4 regions of the Streptomyces changanensis genome follow, and region 1 is predicted to be linked to each of the others. Evidence: riboswitches for the same ligand, from Rfam matches in the RefSeq annotation. Region 1 holds a riboswitch; each other region holds the start of a gene.
What was found. Region 1 has a riboswitch for cyclic di-AMP ahead of NRO40_RS25465 (M23 family metallopeptidase). Riboswitches for the same ligand answer to the same signal wherever they lie in the genome.

Region 1 (5,349 bases):
CGGGGAGCTCGGCCGCCGGCTCGAAGGGCCGGCCGGGGCGGGGGAACGCGACGCGCTGCCCGGCTTCCGCGGCCGCGTCACGGGTCCACTCCCCCGGCTCCGCCCAGGCGTGCGGGGCGAGGTTGAAGGTGCCCCAGTGGATGGGGAGCAGCACCCCGCCGGGCCCGCCGCCCTGGAGGTCGAGGTGGGCGCGCACGCCCTCCTCGGGAGTCATGTGGATGTCGGGCCAGAAGTCCGAGTACGCGCCGATCTGGATCATGGTGACGTCGAAGGGGCCGTGCGCGGCGCCGATGTCGCGGAAACCGGGGAAGTAGCCCGTGTCGCCGCTGTGGTAGACGCGGTGTTCCGGGCCCTCCACGGCCCAGGAAGCCCAGAGCGTGTGCTGCTGGTTGCGCAGTCCGCGGCCGCAGAAGTGGCGGGCGGGGGTGGCGGTGAGGCGTACGTCGCGGATCCGCGTCGACTCGTTCCAGTCCAGCTCGCGCAGGCGGGAGGGGGACACGCCCCACCGCTCCAGGTGGGCGCCGACGCCGAGCGGGGCGGCGAAGAGGGTCTCCGTGCCGGCCAGGGCGCGGACGGTCGGCAGGTCGAGGTGGTCGTAGTGGTCGTGGGAGATCACGACGACGTCGACCGGGCCGAGCGCGGCGAGCGGCGCCGGGACGGGATGGAGCCGCCGGGGGCCGGCGAAGGCGAAGGGGGAGCAGCGCTCGCCCCAGACCGGGTCGAACAGGACCCGCAGCCCGTCGATCTCGGCGAGGACGCTGGAGTGCCCGGTCCAGGTCAGGCGCAGACCGGTGGCCGGGGGCGCGGCGAGGTCGGCGGCGGTGTCCGGGTGGAGGGGTATCGGGCGCGCGGGGGCGCGGCGCAGGCGCTCCTCCTTGCGGAAGTAGACCTTCGCGAACTCGGTCGCGGAACCGGACGGCCGGTGGCCGGCGGCGCCGCCCGGGTTGCGGAAGGCCCCGTCGGCGAAGTTCGGCGAGCGGCGGATGCGCTCCAGCCGCTCGCCGGCGGCGTCCGCGCCGAAGGCGGCCGGCCGCAGGGAGCGGAACCGGGCACGCAGCGGGCGGGGAGCGTCGACGCCGGTCACAGCACCTCCAAGGGGCTCGGGGCTTCCATTATGGGCCGACGGTACGACCGGCACCCGGGGGTTTCGGGGAAGCGGACGGGAGGGTACCGCCGGCCGTCCGGGATACTGTCCCGCGCTGAGGGTGGACGACGGGGCGGGTGACGTGACGAGAGTGCGGCTGGGCGCGGCCGAGCGGCGTGAGGAGCTGCTGCGGGCGACCGTCGAGCAGATCGAGGGACGGGGGCTCGCGGCGGTGCGGGTCGCGGACGTGGCGGCGGCCCTGGGCGTGAGCGGGGCGCTGGTGCTGTACCACTTCTCGACGAAGGAGCGGCTGGTCGCCGCGGCCTTCGCGTACGCGGCGGAGGGCGACCTCGCGGAGTTGCGGCGGATCCTGGGGCGGCGGGCCTCGGCGGCGCGGCGGCTGCGCGCGGCGGTGCGCTGGTACGTGCCGAGCGGGCAGGCGAAGGGGTGGCGGCTGTGGATCGAGGCGTGGGCGGCGGCCCCGCGCGAGCCGGCGCTGCGGGAGGTCGCCGCGGGGCTGGACCGGCAGTGGAAGGCGGCCCTGGCGGAGGTGTTCGCCGAGGGGGCGGCGGCGGGTGAGTTCCGGTGCGCCGACCCCCGTGGCGCGGCCCGCCGGCTGACGGCGCTGCTGGACGGGCTCGCGGTGCAGATGACGGTGTACCGGGGGTCGCTGGCCCGCGGGACGATGCTGCGCTGGGCGGACGAGGCGCTCGCCCGCGAGCTGGGCGCCCCGGCGCCGGCGTAGCGGGCGGGACGGAGGCCGGTGGGACGGACGCCGGCGGGACGGGCTGGACGAACGCCGGCGGGACGGGCGGAAGCGGTGCGCCTCTGATGCCTGCCTCGGCTCCGAGACGCCGGGGTGCGGGCGTTCGCGGTACCTCCGGGCGGGCGGGTGACCGCCGCGCCGGTGGGCGCCGGCGCGGCGGTCACGCGCGGGGACGCGCCCCGTGGGCCGCGTCCCCGCGCGTGCCCCGGTTACAGGGGCAGGAGGTCCGGGCGCTTGGCGGAGACGCGGTCGCCGGAGCTCTGGCCGCGCAGGCGGCGACCGATCCAGGGCACCAGGTACTCGCGGGCCCACTGGATGTCGTCGCGCCGCCCCTCCAGGGTCCCGCGCGGCGGGAGCGGCGGCCACGCCTGGTCCGGGTCGGCCGGGACCTCCAGGCCGAGGACCTGCGCGGCGCGCAGGGCCACGCGCGTGTGGCCCTCGGGCGACAGGTGCAGGCGGTCGTGGTCCCAGGCGCGCCGGTCCTGGACGGTCCGCAGGGACCACAGGTCCAGGACGGGGCAGCCGTACCGGTCGGCGATGGCGCGCACGTGGCCGTTGTACGTGGCGATCTTGCCGCGCAGGTGGCGCAGGACCGGCACGCCGCGCGTGTCGAAGCCGGTGGTCACGAGGACCGTGCCGATGTGGGAGGTCAGGTCGACGACCGCCCGCTCGAAGCGCTCGGCGACGTCGTCCGGGTCGCTGCCGGGGCGGATGATGTCGTTGCCGCCGGCGCAGAAGGTCACCAGGTCGGGGGCGAGGGCCTTCGCCCTCGGGACCTGTTCCGCCACGATCTGGTCGAGGAGCCTGCCGCGCACGGCGAGGTTGGCGTAGCGGAAGTGCCCCTCCTCGGGGATCCGGTCGGCCAGCAGGACCGCCAGGCGGTCGGCCCAGCCGACGAAGCGCCCGTCGGGACCCGGGTCCCCGACGCCCTCGGTGAAGCTGTCGCCGATCGCCGTGTACGACCCGATCACGTCGTTCTCCCCCATCGTCGAATCGTCTGCCACGGCAGCACATCTTCCTCCGCGCGGTGTGGCCTACGCGACCGTAGGAGGGGTTGACGGGGCGTGATCTCCGCCACCGCGACGCCGCCCGGCACCCTGAGGGGTGCCGGGCGGCGTCGTGCGGCGGTGCGGGGCGCGCGGAGCGCCGGGCGTCAGATGCTGACGCCGTGGCCCCGGAGGTACGCCAGCGGGTCGATGTCCGAGCCGTAGCCGGGGCTGGTGCGGATCTCGAAGTGCAGGTGCGGGCCGGTGGAGTTGCCGGTGGAGCCGGAGAGGCCGATCTGCTGGCCGCCGCCGACGGTCTGGCCGGCGGAGACGGAGAGGGAGGAGAGGTGGGCGTACTGCGAGTAGTTGCCGTCGGCGTGCTTGATGACGACCTCGTTGCCGTACGCGCCGCTCCAGCCGGCCGAGACCACGGTGCCCGGGCCCACGGCCTTGACGGTGGTGCCGGAGGAGGCGGTGAAGTCGACACCGGTGTGGTAGCCGGAGGACCACATGGAGCCGGAGGCGCGGTACGGGGTGGAGACGCCCGCCGAGACCGGGGCGGTGAAGCCGGAGGAGCTGCTCTGCGCGGGGGCCTGCTGCTCGACCTTGGCGGCCTTCTGCGGGGCGGCCTGCTGCGGGGCGGCCTTCGCCGGCGCCGGGGACGAGGCGGCGGAGCGGGAGGCGCGGGCCTCGGGACGGGCCTGGTCGGCCTTGTCCGGGTTCTTGGCGCCGAGGGTCAGCTTGAGGCCCGGGTGGATGAGCGCCGGGTCGCCGCCGATGACGTCGCGGTTGTCGGCGTACAGCTTCTGCCAGCCGCCCTTGACGTTCTTGTTGTGCGCGATCTTCGCCAGGTAGTCGCCGGCCGCGACGGTGTACACCCGCGCGGCGGGCTTGGCGGCCTCGGTGACGGACGCGACGGCGGCCTGGGGGGCGGTGGCCGGGGCGGCCGCGGGGGCGGCGGCGTTGGCTCCGGTAGCGCCGATGAGCGGGAGGGCGATGGCGGCGCCACCGGTACCGGCGGCGACGAAACCGCGGGTGAGCGGGCTGGACTTGGGACGGCGGTGCTTACCCTTGGCGGGCATGGCTATTTCCTCTCCGGCGCCTGCGAGGTGAGCTGTCGGGTTCGGGCTGGAGCTGCCCGGCCGCGCCGGTGGCGCGACTTCACCCCTAGCCGTACGGGAATTCCCGTACGGCGGACTACCTGGTTCCCCCGCTCCTGCCACACGTTGGGTGAGTGCGAATTCCGGGGCGGCGGCAGGATTCGGCGATCCGCCCGGCTGGTCGGGACCGTAAACGAGTCAGGACGCCGGGAACAAGCGGATGGTTGCGCCCGTGCATTCGCCCTTCGGAATTCGCGCCGGAATTCCGGTCACCCTCCGTGGATTGCGGATCATGTGTTCCCGTGCTGCGCAGGCCATTTCGGCGCCGCGGTCGGCCACGGTCCGTCACTTCTATGACGCTGCTCACGCACCGAAGGCCATCTCCCTTGTTTACGGGGCGTGTTACCACTTACGTCGCGAATACGGACAGAAGCCACCGAACGTGATCAAGGCGACCATCGGCCCACCCCTCACCCATCCGACCGCCCGCACCGACGGCGGCCACCGCCGGACCGATGCGCGAAAGGCGGCGAACGGGGACAGAACGACCCGACGGACGGGCGCCCCGCAGGGCTCCGCGCGCCCGCTCCGCAGGGCGCTGACCACGGGCGGGGCCGCGCGCGGGCGACAGGAGTGCGACCCGCATGGTGATCTTCACCGGGGGAAGCGATGTCGTATCGTCTGATCCGCGACATCGTCGGCGGCCGTCGCCGACGCGAGACACGGAGGAGCCCCCGTGACGCAGCAGCTGCCGGACGTCCCGCCGACCGCCGAGCCGGAGCTCACCGGCGTGCGCAACTTCCGCGACGTGGGCGGGCTGCCGACCGTGGACGGGCGCCGGGTGCGCGACGGTGTGCTGTTCCGCAGCGGGCACCTCGCGCACGCCACCGCCGAGGACGCCGTCCTCCTCGCCTCGCTCGGACTCCACACCGTCTTCGACTTCCGCAACGCGGCCGACCAGGCCCTGGAGGGGCCCGACATCGAGCTGCCCGGCGTGCGGAACGTCAACATCCCGCTGACCGACCCGGCCGACGGCGCCGAATTCTGGCGGATGGTGCGCGACGGCGACATCGAGCAGCTGCGGGACCTCCTCGGTGACGGCAAGGCCGCGGCGCGGATGCGGTACGCGTACCGCAGCATCGTCGCCGACCGGACCGCCGAGCACAGCCGGGTGCTGCACGCCCTCGCCGAGGACAGCGTCCCCGCGCTGATGCACTGCGCGGCGGGCAAGGACCGGGCGGGCCTGTCCGTGGCGGTGGCACTGCTGGCCGTCGGTGTCGAGCGGGACGCGATCGAGGCGGACTACCTCAAGTCGAACGACCCGCGCCGCCGGTACAAGGTGCACCGCAGCGACTCCTCGCCCACCGGGATGTCCCCGGAGGTGATGGAGCTCCTCGCGCCGCTCTTCGACGC
Region 2 (5,349 bases), 730 kb from region 1:
GCCGGGTGAACTTGCGCGGGTTGCCGATCGACTCCAGATAGAGCAGGACCACGTCGGTGTCGGGGTCCTCGTACCAGTACTGGAGGATGTCGTTGCCGGAGACGTCCGCCCGGTTGCCGGAGGAGACGAACGACGACACGCCGGCGCCGCGCCGGTGCAGCCCCGCGAGGAGCGCGATGCCGATCGCGCCCGACTGGGTGAACAGGCCGATGCGGCCGGCGGCCGGGAGCTGGGGGGCGAGGGAGGCGTTGAGCCGGGCGCCGTCCGCGGTGTTGATGACGCCGAAGGCGTTGGGGCCGATGACCCGCATGCCGTACGAGCGGGCCTGCCGTACCAGGGCGCGCTGGCGCTCCCGGCCCGCGGGGCCGCTCTCGGCGTAACCGGCGGAGAGGACGACCAGACCGCGCACGCCGTGCTCGCCGCAGTCGGCGACGGCCTCCGGGACCCGTTCGGCGGGCACGGCGACGACCGCGAGGTCGACCGGCTCGCCGATGTCGCGGACGGAGCGGTGCGCGGGGACGCCCTCCAGCGTGGCGGGCCCCTCGGGGAGGGCGCTGTTCACGGCGTACGCGCGACCGGTGAAGCCGGCACCGACGAGGTTGCGCAGGACGGTCCGGCCGACGCCGCCGGGGGTGCGGCCCGCGCCCACGACGGCGACCGAGCCGGGGGCGAGGAGGCGCTGCACGGACCGTGCCTCGGCGCGCTGCTCGCGGGCGCGCTGGACGGCGAGGGAGCGGTCGGTGGGCTCCAGGTCGAGGTGGAGGCGGACGGCGCCGTCCTCGAAGCTGCGCTTCTGGGTGTACCCGGCGTCCGTGAACACCTTGATCATTTTGGTGTTGGCGGGCAGGACCTCGGCGGCGAACCGGTGGATGCCGCGCTCGCGGGCGACGGCGGCGATGTGTTCGAGGAGGGCGGAGGCGACGCCCCGGCCCTGGTGCGCGTCCTGGACGAGGAAGGCGACCTCGGCGTCGGCGGCCGGAGCGGTGGCGGGGTGGCCGTGCTCGTCGATGCGGTCGTAGCGGACGGTCGCGATGAACTCGCCGCCGATCGTGGCGGCCAGCCCCACCCGGTCCACGTAGTCGTGGTGGGTGAAATGCCGCACGTCCTTGGCGGAGAGGCGGGGGTAGGGTGCGAAGAACCGGTAGTACTTCGACTCGTCCGAGACCTGCTCGTAGAAGCTGACCAGGCGTTCGGCGTCGTCCGTGGTGATCGGTCTGATCCGCGCGGTGCCGCCGTCGCGCAGCACCACGTCTGCTTCCCAGTGGTCTGGATAGGCGTGCGCCGACTGATCGGACGGGTTCAGCATGGGCCAAGGGTACGGCGCGCGGCGTGGTGCGGGAGGGGGTCGGCAGGCACGTCGAGCCGGGTTCCACCACTCTTCCGCATATGGGAGACTGGTCTAGACAACCACTAGCACGTGAAGGGCAACACCATGGCTGAGCGCCGCGTCAACGTGGGTTGGGCCGAGGGCCTGCACGCCCGCCCCGCCTCCATCTTCGTCCGTGCCGCCACGGCGTCGGGCGTCCCCGTGACGATCGCCAAGGCCGGCGGCACCCCGGTCAACGCCGCGTCGATGCTCGCCGTGCTGGGTCTCGGCGCGCAGGGCGGCGAGGAGGTCGTGCTCGCCTCCGACGCCGAGGGCGCGGACGCGGAGGCGGCGCTGGACCGCCTGGCGAAGCTGGTCGCCGAAGGCATGGAGGAGCTGCCCGAGACCGTCTGACGGTCCCCCGGCAGCACCACGGAACACGGAGCCGCACCCCCTGGTCGGGGGGTGCGGCTCTTCTCGTTGCCGGGGCGGGCGCGCGGGCAGCCGGAGGGGAATTCCCGGCGCGAGAGGGATTACCAGGGCGGACGGGCGCTTTCCCCGGATGAATTCCCGGCCGTCGACGCATTACGACATGCCGGCGTCGCGTCGTCGCGCATCCCCGCCACCATTTCCCGCACCGCGTTCCGCAGCCGCCCCCATTCCGGGCGCCCGGCGGAGGCGAAAAGATTCGGGCCGCGCTCGCCCTTTTTGTATACGAGGCCGCTGTTAATGCCGTGCGCCGGCCGTGTTTACGGGAGGTTGCGAACCCCTCACACCGTTCGCGCGGCGCAGCCGGTGGGAGCCGCGCCAGCGTTCGGCGTGCTGCGCGGTGAGCGCCCGGGCGCGCTCGGCGTCGCCGCGGGCGACGGCGTCGACGATGGCGCCGTGTTCGGCCCAGGCGTCCGTCGGGTGGGCGGGCTCGTCCACCACGTACATCCAGGCGATCTTGTGGCGCAGCTGGGTGAGCAGCGAGGTGAGGCCGGGGCTCGCCGACGCCTGGGCGAGCGTCTCGTGGAACCAGCCCCCGAGCGCCCGCAGGTCCTCACCGGGGCCGCGGCGGGCCCCCTCCTGGCCGAGCCGGACGAGGCCGCGCAGCACCTTCAGGTGGGCGTCGGTGCGCCGCTGGGCGGCACGGGCGGCGCCCAGCGGCTCCAGCAGCGCGCGCATCTCCAGGAGGTCGGCGGCCTCCTGCTCGGAGGGCTCGGCGACGCAGGCGCCGACGTGACGGCGGGAGGTGACGAAGCCCTCGGACTCCAGCGTGCGCAATGCCTCGCGGACCGGTACGCGGGAGACGCCGTAGCGGCGGGCGAGCTGCTCCTCCGTCAGGCGGCTGCCGCGCGGCAGCGCCCCGGAGACGATGTCCGCCCGGATCGCCGTGCACACCGAATGCGCGGGAATGCGCATACCGAACCTCCGAACCGCTCCGCCCACCGTTTAATCCGCGCGACACCCAGGAGTTCGACGCTGTTGCGGTGACTCTATGGCAAGCACACCGATTTTCCGATGCCGGGCCGGAATTCATGGTGCTTTTTTGGACGTGCGCGGGCGCGCGGGAGGGTGTCCCGCCGACCTGTTCGGCGGGACACCCCTGGGGGCCACAATGGTGCGGAGGCCCCGGCTCGTCGGCGAGCGGGGGCCTCCGTGAGCGGGTGGCGGGTCAGACGTTGACGCCGCGGGCCCGGAGGTAGGACACCGGGTCGATGTCGGAGCCGTACTCGGCGCTCGTGCGGGCCTCGAAGTGGAGGTGCGGGCCCGTGGAGTTGCCGGTGGAACCGGAGACGCCGATCTGCTGGCCCGGCGCGACGCTCTGGCCGACGGAGACGCTGACCGAGGCGAGGTGGCCGTACTGGGTGTAGGTGCCGTCGTTCATGCGGATGACGACGTTGTTGCCGTAGGCGCCGCCCCAGCCGGCCTCGACGACGGTGCCGAGGCCCACGGAGACGACGGTGGAGCCGTAGGCGGCGTGGAAGTCGACACCGGAGTGGCTGCCGGAGGACCACAGCGCGCCGCCCGACTGGTAGGCGGTGGAGACGTACGAGCCGGCGACGGGCAGCGTGAAGCTGTTCAGACGCTTGCGCTCGGCCTCGCGGTCGGCGCGCTCCTGCGCCTCGCGGGCGGCCTCGGCGCGGGCCTCGGCCTTGCGGGCCGCCTCGGCGCGGGCCTCGGCGTTGCGCTTGGCGGCCATCTCGGCCTCCGCCTGGCGCTCGGCGACCTCGGCGGCCAGCTCCTGCGCCGACGCCTGGTCCGCGACCTCGTCGGCCAGTTCGTAGTCGGCGATGGCGGTGGTGAGCCCGGCGTCCTCCGGGGCCGCGGTCCGGTCGGCCTCGGCGGCGAAGGCCGGGGACGCGAGGGTTCCGATGACGCCGGAGGTGGCGAGTGCGGCGACGCCGGCGGCGTGGGCGCTCTTGCGGCTCAGACGGCTGGGGGCGCGGTGCTTCCCGGCGGCACGGGTGAACGCCATGAAGTGGATGTGTCCTTTCCTTCCCTCTCGCCTACCGGGTTAGCTGACGGGTTCGGAGCAGGAAGGTCTCCTACGGGCCCCTCCGCGCGGTGGCGAAGGCGTCCGATTCACCCCAGGGGACGGTGGGTCCCCGGTTCCCCAGGCTCGCGCCTGACGGGGATTCGGCGATCGCTGCCCGATGCCGCGGGTGCGGCGGATCATGCGGGCGGACAGCGACTAAGACGCTAAGTGGCTGATCTTCCAATAACCAAACGGACACGGTTTTTTGTAGCGCACGCCACAGTGCAGACACCCCACCTTGCCCACAAAACGGACACCCGGCCGAGGAAGGGAGGAGCCCCGGCATCCCTGGGGACGCCGGGGCTCCGTGTGCCCCTCCGAGTGCCGGGGCCGGCGGGAACCCGAGGTTCCGCGCGCCGCGGCTCCGGACCGGGTGTCAATCAGCCGGCGACGACGGTGACTTCACCGATGCCGAGCGCCTCCACCGGCGCCTTGATCCGCGCGGCGTCACCCACGAGCACGGTGACGAGGCGGTCCTGCGGGAAGGCGCTCACGACCGCGGCCGTGGCCTCCACCGTGCCCGTCGCGTCCAAGCGCTGGTACAGCCGGGCCTGGAAGTCGTCCGGGAGGTGCTGCTCCACCTGGTCGGCGAGCGTGGCCGCGACGGACGCCGCCGTCTCGTACTTGAGCGGCGCGACGCCCACCAGGTTGTGCACGGCGGCGTCACGCTCCGCGTCGGTCAGCCCCTCGGCCGCGAGGGTCCGCAGCACCTTCCACAGGTCCTCCAGGGCGGGGCCGGTGTTGGGGGTGTCCACCGAGCCGCTGATGGCGAGCATCGCCGCGCCCGAACCGTCCGGCAGCGACCGCAGGACCTGGCCGAAGGCCCGCACGCCGTAGGTGTAGCCCTTCTCCTCGCGCAGGACGCGGTCCAGGCGCGAGGTGAGGGTGCCGCCCAGGCAGTACGTGCCGACGATCTGGGCCGGCCACACGCTGTCGTGCCGGTCGGGGCCGACGCGGCCGATGAGCAGCTGCGTCTGCACGGCTCCCGGCCGGTCCACGATGACGACGCGACCGGTGTCGTCGGCGGTGACGGCCGACGCGGCGCGCTCCCGGGGCGCGTCGCCCGTCCACGCGCCGAGCGTGTCGGCGAGGACGGCGTCCAGGTCGATCCCGGTCAGGTCGCCGACGACGACCGCCGTCGCCGACGCGGGACGGACGTGGGCCTCGTAGAAGGCGCGCACGGCCGCGGCGTCGATCCGGGCGACGGTGTCCTCGGAGCCCTGACGGGGGCGGGACATGCGCGAGGTGGCCGGGAACAGCTCGGCGGAGAGCTGCTTGGCGGCGCGGCGCGCCGGATTGGCCGTCTCGTGCGGGATTTCGTCGAGCCGGTTCCGCACGAGGCGCTCGACCTCGCCGTCGACGAAGGCGGGGGCCCGCAGCGCCTCGGCGAGCAGCCCGAGGGCCTTGTGCAGCCGGGAGGCCGGCACCTCCAGCGAGACCCGCACGCCCGGGTGGTCGGCGTGCGCGTCGAGCGTCGCGCCGCAGCGCTCCAGCTCCGCGGCGAACTCCTCCGCGGAGTGCT
Region 3 (5,349 bases), 5.3 Mb from region 1:
CCCGCTCCTGGACCGCATCAGGGTGGGCTCCGCCCCCGACTCGTGGGGGGTGTGGTTCGCGGACGACCCGCGGCAGGTGCCCTGGGAGCGGTTCCTCGACGAGGTCGCCGGGGCGGGGTACGAGTGGATCGAGCTGGGCCCGTACGGCTATCTGCCCACCGACCCGGCCCGGCTCGCCGACGAGACGGCCCGGCGCGGCCTGCGGGTCTCGGCCGGCACGGTCTTCACCTCGCTGCACCACGGGCCCGCCGTCTGGGACGCCACCTGGGCGCACGTCCGTCAGGTGGCGGCGCTCGCGCGGGCGGTGGGGGCCGGGCACCTGGTGGTCATCCCGTCGTTCTGGCGGGACGACCGCACGGCGGCGCTCGTCGAGCCGCCCGAGCTGACCGCCGAGCAGTGGACGCACCTCGCGCGCGGCACGGAGCGGCTCGCCCACGAGGTGCGGTACCGGTACGGCCTGCGGATCGTCGTCCACCCGCACGCCGACACGCACCTCGACACCGAGGAGCACGTCGAGCGGTTCCTCGACGCCACGGACCCGGGGCTGGTGGACCTGTGCCTGGACACCGGGCACTACGCCTACTGCGGCGGTGACAGCGTCAAGCTGATCGAGACGTACGGCGAGCGCATCGGCTACCTGCACCTCAAGCAGGTCGATCCGGCCGTCCTCGCCGACGTCGTGGCGAACGGCGTCGCCTTCGGGCCGGCCGTGCGGCGCGGCGTGATGTGCGAACCGCCGTCGGGGGTGCCCGCCCTCCCCCCGGTCCTGGCGGCGGCGCAGCGCCTGGGCGTGGACCTGTTCGCCATCGTGGAGCAGGACATGTACCCGTGCCCACCGGACAAGCCGCTGCCCATCGCCGTGCGGACACGGCGGTTCCTGCGCTCCTGCGGCGCCTGACGGCGCCCCCCGCCGACCCGGAAGGAACCCTGGACCATGACCCAGCGCGGGACGCTCGGCGTCGCCGTCGTCGGCACCGGCCGGATGGGCGCCGACCACGTCCGCCGCATCGACCGGGTGATCCCCGGGGCGCGGGTGGCCGCCGTCGCGGACGTGGACGCCGGGCGGGCCGCGGCGGTCGCCGCGGGCGTGGACGGCTGCTCGGTGCACACCGACCCGGCCGCCGCGATGGCAGCGCCGGGCGTCGACGCCGTCGTCGTCGCCTCCCCCGGCCCGGCGCACGAGGCGGCGCTGCTCACGGCGCTGGAGTACGGGCTTCCGGTGCTGTGCGAGAAGCCCCTCACCCCGGACGCGGCGGCGGCGCTGCGGGTGGTGCGCGCCGAGGAGCGGCTCGGGCGGCGGCTGGTCCAGGTGGGCTTCATGCGGCGGTACGACGCGGAGTACCTCGGGCTGAAGGCCCTGCTGGACGAGGGCGGGCTGGGGCGTCCGCTGATGCTGCACCACCGGCACCGCAACGCCGCCTCACCGCCCGGGTTCACCGACGCGATGCTCGTCGAGGACTCGGTGGTGCACGAGGTGGACGTGACGCGCTGGCTGCTGGGCCAGGAGGTCGCGGCGGTCACGGTGCTGCGCCCGAGGGCGTCGGGCAACGCCCCGGAGGGGCTCGCCGACCCGCAGTTCGTGGTGTTCGAGACGGACGGCGGCGCCCTGGCCGACGTGGAGGTCTACCTCAACTGCCGTTTCGGGTACCAGGTGCAGGCCGAGGCCGTGTGCGAGAGCGGTACGGCGCGGATCGGCGACGCGCACGGCATGCTCCTCAACACGGCGGGCCGCTGGGGCGGCCGGGTCGCGGCGGGGTTCGAGGAGCGGTTCGAGGACGCGTACGACCGCCAGGTGCGGGCCTGGGTGGACGCCACGCGGCGCGGTGAGGTCACCGGGCCGAGCTGCTGGGACGGGTACGCGGCGGCGGCCGTGTGCGAGGCGGGGGTGCGCGCGCAGGTCGGCGGGGGACGTGTGGAGGTGGCGCTCGCCGACCGCCCGGCCCTCTACGCCTGACCGGGGGCCGCCCCGGTACGCGCCCGTCGGCCCGGCGGGTGGGACGGGTACCGCGCCGCCGGACGGAGCAATGGGCGCGTGGCCGGGGCGGTGGCGCGCACAGGGCCGGGACACCGTCTCCTCGAAGGGGGTCCCCCTGCGTGGAAGCATCCCGCTCGCCGTCCCGGCCCTGGTCTGCGCGCTCGCGGTGACCGCGGGTGCCGCCGCGGCCGCCGTCGCGGCCGTCACCGACACGGACGACCGGGGCACGGACGACCGCGGCACGATCAGCGCCCACACGGACCCCCGCGGTACGGACGCCTCCGGTACGGAGCTTCCGGGGAGGGGCCTCCCCGGCTCGGACGGCACAGGTGCGGACGCCCCGGGTACGGGCGGTCTCCTGTTCGGCGTCGGCAACGTCGTACAGCGGCCGGAGCACCGGCCGGTGAATCACTGCGGCAATCTGGACGGCCGGGGCTGGTCCGCGGACGCGTCCGACCTCACCGCGTCGCCGGCTCCGGGGCAGGGCTCGGGGACCTGCCCCGGAGGGACGGTCAGTACGGGCCGTTGACGTTGTCGATGGAGCCGTACCGGTCGGCCGCGTAGTTGCACGCGGCGGTGATGTTGGCGACCGGGTGGTACGGGTCCAGCGGCGTGCCGGGCACGTGGTACGCGGTGAAGGTCGGGTCGATGACCTGGAGAAGGCCCTTGGAAGGCGTTCCGGCGGCCGCGTTGGAGTCCCAGTTGTTGATCGCGAGCGGATTTCCCGAGGATTCACGCATGATGTTCCGGTGAATTCCCTCGTAGGTGCCGGGAATTCCGTGCCGCGCCAGGACGTCCAGGGATTCCCTGATCCAGCCGTCGAGGTCGTCGGTGTACGTCTTCGTCTGCACGGGGGCCACGGCCGGGCGGGCCTGGGAACGGTCGGCGCGGGCCGGCGCGGGGCGCTCTGCGGCCTTCGCGCCGAGCGTGAGCTTCATGCCGGGCCGGATGTGTGACGGGTCGTCACCGATGACCGGGCGGTTGTCCTGGAACAGCTTCTTCCACCCGCCGGTGACCGCGTGGTCGGCGGCGATGCGGAAGAGCGTGTCGCCTGCGGCCACGGAGTACGTCGTGGGCTTGGCCGCGGTCACGGCGGCGGCCGGCGCGGCCGTGACCTGCGCCGCGGTGACGAGCTGCGTCGTGACGGGCGCCGCCGAAGCGGTCGCGGCGCCGGCCAGGGGCAGGGCGAGAGCGGCTCCACCGGCGCTCGCGACGGCGAGGGTACGGACGAGGCGGTTGTTCCTGGGACGGCGGTGCTTACCCTGTGCGGGCATGGGGGCGTTCCTCTCCGGCGCCTGCGAGGTGAGCTGTCGGGTTCGGACGGGAGATGTCCGGCGGTGGCCGCGGCCACCACTCCACCCCGAGCCGCTCCGGGGACCGGACCGGCGACTTACCTGGTTCCCCCGCTCCTGCCGTGCGTGAGTGGGTGCGGAGTCCGGAAGGCGGCAGGATTCGGCGTTCCCTCCGGAATGCGGTGACCGTAGACGACGGCGGTCGGCGGGAACAAGGCCCGGAATTCCCGCGGGTGATCAATTCCCAAGACCATTTCGCGTGAATTCCTTGACACCGCAGGCCGTCCGGGAATGACGGGCGGTTCCCCGCGTGACGGACGTCACGGGACGCGCCGGCCGCGACCGGGCGGCACAATCCGCCCTAAAGCTCGGCTAATTCGCTCCTCTCCCCCTAAAGGCCCACAATAAACACGGACATCAACGAAACGGACATGACCGCGCGTCCCAGCCGTTGAGGTGAGCGCCGCCCGGGCGGGTCCGGGGAGCGCCGAGCGGTTGCGCCGCCCCGACGGGCGTTCCAGGCTGAATCGATCGGAAACAGCCGACAAAGGGATGGATCGTACAGAAATCGGCATTTCTCATGGCTCACCGTCGGGTGTGGGCGACCTGGGCGGTGCTTCCGGGCCTCACGGCGCCGGCGGTCACGACCACGCCCTCTGCGGCGGCGCCGGAATCCACCCGCGCCGCCGCGCCCGCGTCGGCCCGCCCCGTCGTCGACTGGGCGCGCACCACCGCGGAGACCGCCGGCCAGGGGGGGGTACGCGTCCGAGGATGTGCTCGGGCCCTCGTCCCGGCCGACGTCCACAACGCGCGCCCTTCGCGGGCGCGCGGCTGGGCCGGCTCCGCCCCCTGCTCACGGACCGCCCCGAGCGCTTCCGCCCGGGACCGCCTCCCGGGCTGTCCTCCGCCCGCCACGCCGCCGACCCCGCGGAGGTGGAGGCCTTCGGCTCGAGGACCGGTTCACGGCACACCCCGGAGCAGACCTCCACCGCGCCGTTCTCCACCAAGCTCGACCTCCAGGGCGCCCTGGCCGACCGCGCCGCCCGCCGCGCCTCGACCTGGTGGACACCGCCCGCCCGCACGCCGCCGTCAACACCGTGCAGGCCGACACCGTCATCGCCGCCTGGGACGCGGGACTCCGCCACGGCTCCTGGCGACCCGTCACCGCCCCCTCCACGAGGCGGCGACCGACGGCAGCCCGCGCACCGAGCCCGCCCCCGGCCGGCAGCCGCTCCTCGAAACCCCCGCGCACCCCGACCAGCGCAGCGGCCACGCCGCCACGGCCGGCGCGCCGACCCGGACGCCGACCCTGCTGTCCGGCAGCCCGCGGCCGGACCTGCGCATCACGTCGGTCGTCGCGAAGGTCGCCCGCACCCACGCCCGCCACGACGACCAGGACGCCATCGACGCCCGGGGGCGGGCGGGCGTCCACACCCGCACGGCCGACGTGGTCGCCGACGCCACGGGCCGACAGGTGGCGGCCCGGGCGCCGGGCGGGGTACCTCCGGCCGGTGCGCGGCCGGCCCCGGCACGCCGACGCGCGGGCCCGCCGGCGGAACGGGGTCCTCCCGTCCCACCGGCGGGCCCGCGCGCCCTCGCACCGGGGCCGAGCAGTACGTCGAACGCGTCCCAGGGTCGATCCGTGGCCCGAGGGCGGGTGGAGCGGGGCGACCGCGCTCCGGTCGTGGTACGCGGCCGCCCTGCTCGTGGTGCCCGCGACGACGCCGCCGCCGGCCCCTGTTCAGCCGCCGACGCGGGTGACGCCGAACATCAGGGTGCGACGGGCGACGTCGTAGTGGACGGTTCCGGTGTTCGACAGCAGGTCCTGCAGGACGTCGGCGTCGGCGGCGTCCACGGTCAGCACCTCTTCCCAGGCCCCCTCGTCCAGGACGAGCTGGAGGGTGAAGGTACCGGGAGCGGCGGGGTCGCCGGCGACCCAGCTGAACTGGTAGTGGCTGAGCTGGCGGACCTTGATGCTGTCGTCGGTGAGCGGTTGCTCGACCTTGGCCATGTGCTTCTCCTCGTGCGACGGGCGATGCTCCCTGCGGGAGGACTCCGGTGGGTGCCGGGGCGACCGGGTCT
Region 4 (5,349 bases), 3.2 Mb from region 1:
CTCCTCGGCGTCCTGTGCGAGCAGGAGCACGACCGCCCCGGTGCCGTCGACTGGTACACGCGCGGCCACGAGCTCGGCGACGCCTACGGCGCCTACCGGATGGCCCGCCTCCTGGCCGAGCACGAGCCCGAGGAGGCCGCCGCCTGGATGCGCAAGGCCGCCGACGCCGGGCACCCGGGTGCCGTGCGGGCCCTCGACGCGGGGCCGGATACCGTCGGGGGGTGAACGCTCCCCACGACCCCGCCGCACCCCCCGAGCTCTTCACCTGGGAGTTCGCCACCGATCCGTACCCGGCGTACGCCTGGCTGCGGGAGCACGCACCCGTGCACCGGACGCGGCTGCCGAGCGGTGTGGAGGCGTGGCTGGTCACCCGGTACGCCGACGCCCGGCAGGCCCTCGCCGACCAGCGGCTCAGCAAGAACCCGGCGCACCACGCCGAGCCGGCGCACGCCAAGGGCAAGACCGGCATCCCCGGCGAGCGCAAGGCCGAGCTGATGACGCACCTGCTCAACATCGACCCGCCGGACCACACGCGGCTGCGCCGGCTCGTGTCGAAGGCGTTCACTCCGCGCCGGGTCGCCGAGTTCGCGCCCCGCGTGCAGGAGCTGACGGACCGGCTGATCGACGGTTTCGCCGCGAAGGGCGAGGCCGACCTCATCCACGACTTCGCCTTCCCGCTCCCCATTCACGCCATCTGCGACATGCTCGGGGTGCCCGCCGAGGACCAGGACGACTTCCGGGACTGGGCCGGGCAGATGATCCGGCACGGCGGCGGGCCGCGCGGCGGGGTGGCGCGGGCCGTGAAGCGGATGCGGGCCTACCTCGTCGACCTGATCCACCGCAAGCGGGAGGGGTTGGGGCGGGGCGGGGACGACGACCTGATCTCCGGGCTCATCCGGGCCTCCGACCACGGCGAGCACCTCACCGAGAACGAGGCCGCCGCGATGGCCTTCATCCTGCTGTTCGCCGGTTTCGAGACCACGGTCAACCTCATCGGGAACGGCACGTACGCCCTGCTCCGCGACGACGGCCAGCGCACCCGCCTGCAGCGGTCGTTGGCCGCCGGGGAGCGCGGCCTGCTGGAGACGGGCGTCGAGGAGCTGCTGCGGTACGACGGGCCCGTGGAGCTCGCCACCTGGCGCTTCGCGACCGAGCCGCTGACCCTCGGCGGGCAGCGCGTCGAGGTGGGCGAGCCCGTGCTGGTCGTCCTGGCGGCCGCCGACCGGGACCCCGAGCGGTTCGACCGGCCGGACACCCTGGACCTCGCGCGGAGCGACAACCAGCACCTCGGCTACGGGCACGGCATCCACTACTGTCTGGGCGCGCCGCTCGCCCGGCTGGAGGGGCAGACAGCCCTCGCCACGCTGCTGACGCGCCTGCCCGACCTGCGCCTCGCCGTCCCCCCGGAGGAGTTGCGCTGGCGCGGCGGACTCATCATGCGGGGACTGCGCACGCTGCCGGTGGAGTTCACGCCCGAGGCAAGCTGACACTCCGTCATAACTGTGATCTTCGCGTAATCTCCCCTGCATCGACTTGTGACTGGCGTTCGAATGCCGCTACGTTCACCGTCACCTCAGCAGTCACGCGAAAGGTCCAACGCATGCGCTCCGGGAACGGACGACACCGTCGACCCCGTCAGGCCCCCGCCCTCGTCGTCGCCGCGGGGGTGACCGGATCCGCGATCGCCCTGCCGCTGCTCGGCGCGGGTACCGCGTCCGCGGCCGACGCCGAGACCTGGAACCGGGTCGCCGAGTGCGAGACCGGCGGCATGTGGAGCGCCGACCTCGGCAACGGCTACTACGGCGGCCTCCAGTTCTCCCAGGAGACCTGGCAGGCGTACGGCGGCACGGCCTACGCGCCCCGCGCCGACCTCGCCAGCCGCGCCCAGCAGATCGCCGTCGCGGAGAAGGTCTTCGCCGCGCAGGGCGCCGCCGCCTGGGAGACCTGCGCCCCCATCGCCGGCCTGACCGTCGGCGGCGGCTCCACCGCGGAGACCGACCCCGGCACCTCGCCCGCCCCGTCGGCGAGCGCCGAGGAGCCGGAGGCGTCCGCCGAGCCCGCCCCCGACGCCGGCACGCCCTCCACGGCGGACCGGCCCGCGACCGGCACCGAGGCCGCCACCGTCTCCGGCACGCCTGGCTCCGGTGCGACCGGCGCCACCGCGGGCTCCGGCGCCACCGCCGGGCCGACCGCGCCGGCGACGACGCCGACCGCCCCGGGCGCTTCCCCCGCCGAGCCGTCCCCGACGGCCCCCGGCGAGGCCCCCGTCGACGGCGGGGTCCCGACCCCCGCGTCCGGCAACGGCAAGCACCGCGGCGAGCCGGCCAAGGAGGAGGGCGCGACCGGTCCGACGGCCCCGGTCCCCGGTGACGGCTCCGTCGACACCGGCGCCGCGGTCGAAGGGCGCGGAACGGGTACGCCCACCTCGCGGGGTGACGCCGCGGCACGTACGGCCGACGGCCTCGCGGCCGACGGCACGTACACCGTCCGGCCCGGCGACAACCTCTGGGCCATCGCGGACGCCCACGAGGTGCCCGGCGGCTGGACGGCCCTCTACGACGCCAACCGCGAGGCCGTCGGCACCGACCCGGACCTCATCGTCCCTGGCCAGAGCCTCGATCTCGCCCAGCCCAAGGGGTAGTTACGGGCTGAATGTCCGTTTCTGGGAAGTGAGACAAGAGTCTCTTCACCCCAACTGGCGCGTCGCCGCCGCCCGGTCCGTCCGTTTCGGCCCCTACCTGCGCAAACACCCCTAAGGGGCAGGCAAGTAGGGGCGGATTGACCCGAATGTCCCCCTTTGAACTTCGGGTCGGTCTGTGATTACCGTCGAGACCAGCTCGCCACCGCGGGCCCCGTCCGACCGGTAACGCCGAATCCTGCCGCCGGCGACGGGAACAGTCGACGCTTCCAGCGCCGTGGGCAGGAGCGGGGGACCCAAGGTAAGCGCCGGGGCCGGGCCGTCGAAGGACGGCCGGGACCGGCTAGGGGTGAAGCCGTGCGCCACCCAGCGCACGGCCGGGCACTCACCAGGCCCGAACCCGACAGCTCACCTCGTAGGCGTCGGTGAGGAGACACACCCATGCTTTCTTCCGGTAAGCGCAAGCACCGTCGCCCGTCCAAGGCCGTCCGTTTCGCCGCCTTCGCCGGCATCACGGGTGCCGCCGTCGCCGCCCCGCTGCTCGGCGCCACGACCGCGAGCGCCGCCACCGCCGCCGAGTGGGACCGCGTCGCGCAGTGCGAGTCCGGCGGCGACTGGTCGATCAACACCGGCAACGGCTACTACGGCGGCCTGCAGTTCTCCGCCTCCACCTGGGCGGCGTACGGCGGCACCGCGTACGCCCAGACCGCCGACAAGGCCTCCAAGTCGCAGCAGATAGCCGTGGCCGAGAAGGTCCTCGCCGGCCAGGGCAAGGGCGCGTGGCCGAGCTGCGGCGTCGGCCTGTCCGGTGCCGCGTACGACGGCGCCGCCGCCGAGCGCACCGCCGAGGAGCCCACCACGCGCAGCGAGCAGCGCACCACGCCGAAGGCCGCGACGCCCAAGGCCGCCCCGAAGTCCTCCGGCACCGTCACCACCCCGACCGGCGAGAAGGTCGAGAAGGGCGACGGCGAGTACCGCGTCAAGGCCGGCGACACGCTCAGCTCCATCGCCACGGCCGAGAAGGTCGCGGGCGGCTGGAAGAAGCTGTTCGACCTGAACGAGGACATCGTCTCCGACGCCGACCTGATCTACCCGGGCCAGCAGCTCCACCTGAGCTGACCCCCCGCGGCGACCGGCCCCGGCCCCGACGCGCCCTCCACCCGGGGGTGTGCCGGACCGGGGCCCTCCGCCGTCAGGACCCCCGTGCGAAACGGGGCGAACCGGGCCAGGACGGATGAGTGTCGACCCGCTCAGCGTGATTACTCATCAGTAGGAACGCTGTCAGTTCGTCCCGACTCATGGGTGGTTGTGCCCTTTTTCGTCCCAGGAGGCGGGCGGTCGCGGGCACCGGCCCCGGAGCCGGTTAGGCTCTTGCCGCAAGGGTGAAGCCCCTGCACTCCACGCGTCACATCCCAGAAGGAGATGCTCGTGCCGTCCATCGACGTCGTCGTAGCCCGGGAAATCCTGGACTCCCGAGGCAACCCCACGGTCGAGGTCGAGGTCGGCCTCGACGACGGCAGCACCGGCCGTGCTGCCGTCCCCTCCGGTGCCTCCACCGGTGCGTTCGAGGCCCTCGAGCTCCGCGACGGTGACAAGGACCGCTACCTCGGCAAGGGTGTCGAGAAGGCGGTGCTCGCCGTCATCGAGCAGATCGGACCGGAGCTCGTCGGCTACGACGCCACCGAGCAGCGGCTCATCGACCAGGCGATGTTCGACCTGGACGCCACCCCGGACAAGTCCTCCCTCGGCGCCAACGCCATCCTCGGCGTCTCCCTCGCCGTGGCGCACGCCGCCTCCGAGGCCTCCGACCTCCCGCTCTTCCGCTACCTGGGCGGCCCGAACGCGCACCTGCTGCCGGTGCCGATGATGAACATCCTGAACGGCGGCTCGCACGCCGACTCCAACGTGGACATCCAGGAGTTCATGATCGCGCCGATCGGCGCCGAGTCCTTCTCCGAGGCCCTGCGCTGGGGCACCGAGGTCTACCACACCCTCAAGAAGGTGCTGAAGGAGAAGGGCCTGTCCACCGGCCTCGGCGACGAGGGCGGCTTCGCCCCGAACCTGGAGTCGAACCGCGCCGCGCTCGACCTCATCCTGGAGGCGATCAAGCAGGCCGGCTACACCCCGGGCCGCGACATCGCGCTCGCCCTGGACGTCGCCGCGTCCGAGTTCCACAAGGACGGCGCCTACGCGTTCGAGGGCAAGTCCCGCACGGCCGCCGAGATGACCGAGTACTACGCCGAGCTCGTCGAGGCGTACCCGCTCGTCTCCATCGAGGACCCGCTGTTCGAGGACGACTGGGACGGCTGGAAGACCATCACCGAGAAGCTCGGCGCGAAGGTCCAGCTCGTCGGTGACGACCTGTTCGTCACCAACCCCGAGCGCCTCGCCCGCGGCATCGAGGAGGGCGCGGCCAACGCGCTGCTCGTCAAGGTGAACCAGATCGGCTCCCTCACCGAGACCCTCGACGCCGTCGAGCTGGCCCAGCGCAACGGCTTCAAGTGCATGATGTCCCACCGCTCCGGCGAGACCGAGGACGTCACCATCGCCGACCTGGCCGTCGCCACCAACTGCGGCCAGATCAAGACCGGCGCCCCGGCCCGCTCCGAGCGCGTCGCCAAGTACAACCAGCTGCTGCGCATCGAGGAGATCCTCGACGACGCCGCGGTGTACGCCGGTCGCAGCGCCTTCCCGCGCTTCAAGGGCTGACG

Region 2: another riboswitch for cyclic di-AMP. It lies ahead of NRO40_RS22615 (M23 family metallopeptidase); the one in region 1 lies ahead of NRO40_RS25465 (M23 family metallopeptidase).
Region 3: another riboswitch for cyclic di-AMP. It lies ahead of NRO40_RS02150 (transglycosylase SLT domain-containing protein); the one in region 1 lies ahead of NRO40_RS25465 (M23 family metallopeptidase).
Region 4: another riboswitch for cyclic di-AMP. It lies ahead of NRO40_RS11875 (LysM peptidoglycan-binding domain-containing protein); the one in region 1 lies ahead of NRO40_RS25465 (M23 family metallopeptidase).

The regions. Positions count from the first base shown of each region.
Region 1 covers NZ_CP102332.1:5,833,248-5,838,596, reverse strand. The annotation lists gene NRO40_RS25480 (MBL fold metallo-hydrolase) at 1-1,084, opposite strand, end outside; gene NRO40_RS25475 (TetR family transcriptional regulator C-terminal domain-containing protein) at 1,227-1,829, shown strand; gene NRO40_RS25470 (SGNH/GDSL hydrolase family protein) at 2,060-2,836, opposite strand; gene NRO40_RS25465 (M23 family metallopeptidase) at 3,004-3,918, opposite strand; cyclic di-AMP (ydaO/yuaA leader) riboswitch at 3,921-4,079, opposite strand; gene NRO40_RS25460 (tyrosine-protein phosphatase) at 4,673-5,349, shown strand, end outside.
Region 2 covers NZ_CP102332.1:5,107,031-5,112,379, reverse strand. The annotation lists gene NRO40_RS22630 (bifunctional acetate--CoA ligase family protein/GNAT family N-acetyltransferase) at 1-1,306, opposite strand, end outside; gene NRO40_RS22625 (HPr family phosphocarrier protein) at 1,433-1,720, shown strand; gene NRO40_RS22620 (GntR family transcriptional regulator) at 2,033-2,710, opposite strand; gene NRO40_RS22615 (M23 family metallopeptidase) at 2,964-3,767, opposite strand; cyclic di-AMP (ydaO/yuaA leader) riboswitch at 3,781-3,944, opposite strand; gene NRO40_RS22610 (M16 family metallopeptidase) at 4,208-5,349, opposite strand, start outside.
Region 3 covers NZ_CP102332.1:494,626-499,974, forward strand. The annotation lists gene NRO40_RS02135 (sugar phosphate isomerase/epimerase family protein) at 1-898, shown strand, start outside; gene NRO40_RS02140 (Gfo/Idh/MocA family protein) at 935-1,954, shown strand; gene NRO40_RS02145 (hypothetical protein) at 2,025-2,504, shown strand; gene NRO40_RS02150 (transglycosylase SLT domain-containing protein) at 2,488-3,249, opposite strand; cyclic di-AMP (ydaO/yuaA leader) riboswitch at 3,255-3,410, opposite strand; gene NRO40_RS02155 (hypothetical protein) at 4,429-4,731, opposite strand; gene NRO40_RS02160 (hypothetical protein) at 5,009-5,278, opposite strand.
Region 4 covers NZ_CP102332.1:2,681,649-2,686,997, reverse strand. The annotation lists gene NRO40_RS11890 (hypothetical protein) at 1-225, shown strand, start outside; gene NRO40_RS11885 (cytochrome P450 family protein) at 222-1,487, shown strand; gene NRO40_RS11880 (transglycosylase family protein) at 1,601-2,641, shown strand; cyclic di-AMP (ydaO/yuaA leader) riboswitch at 2,902-3,075, shown strand; gene NRO40_RS11875 (LysM peptidoglycan-binding domain-containing protein) at 3,080-3,757, shown strand; gene eno (phosphopyruvate hydratase) at 4,067-5,347, shown strand.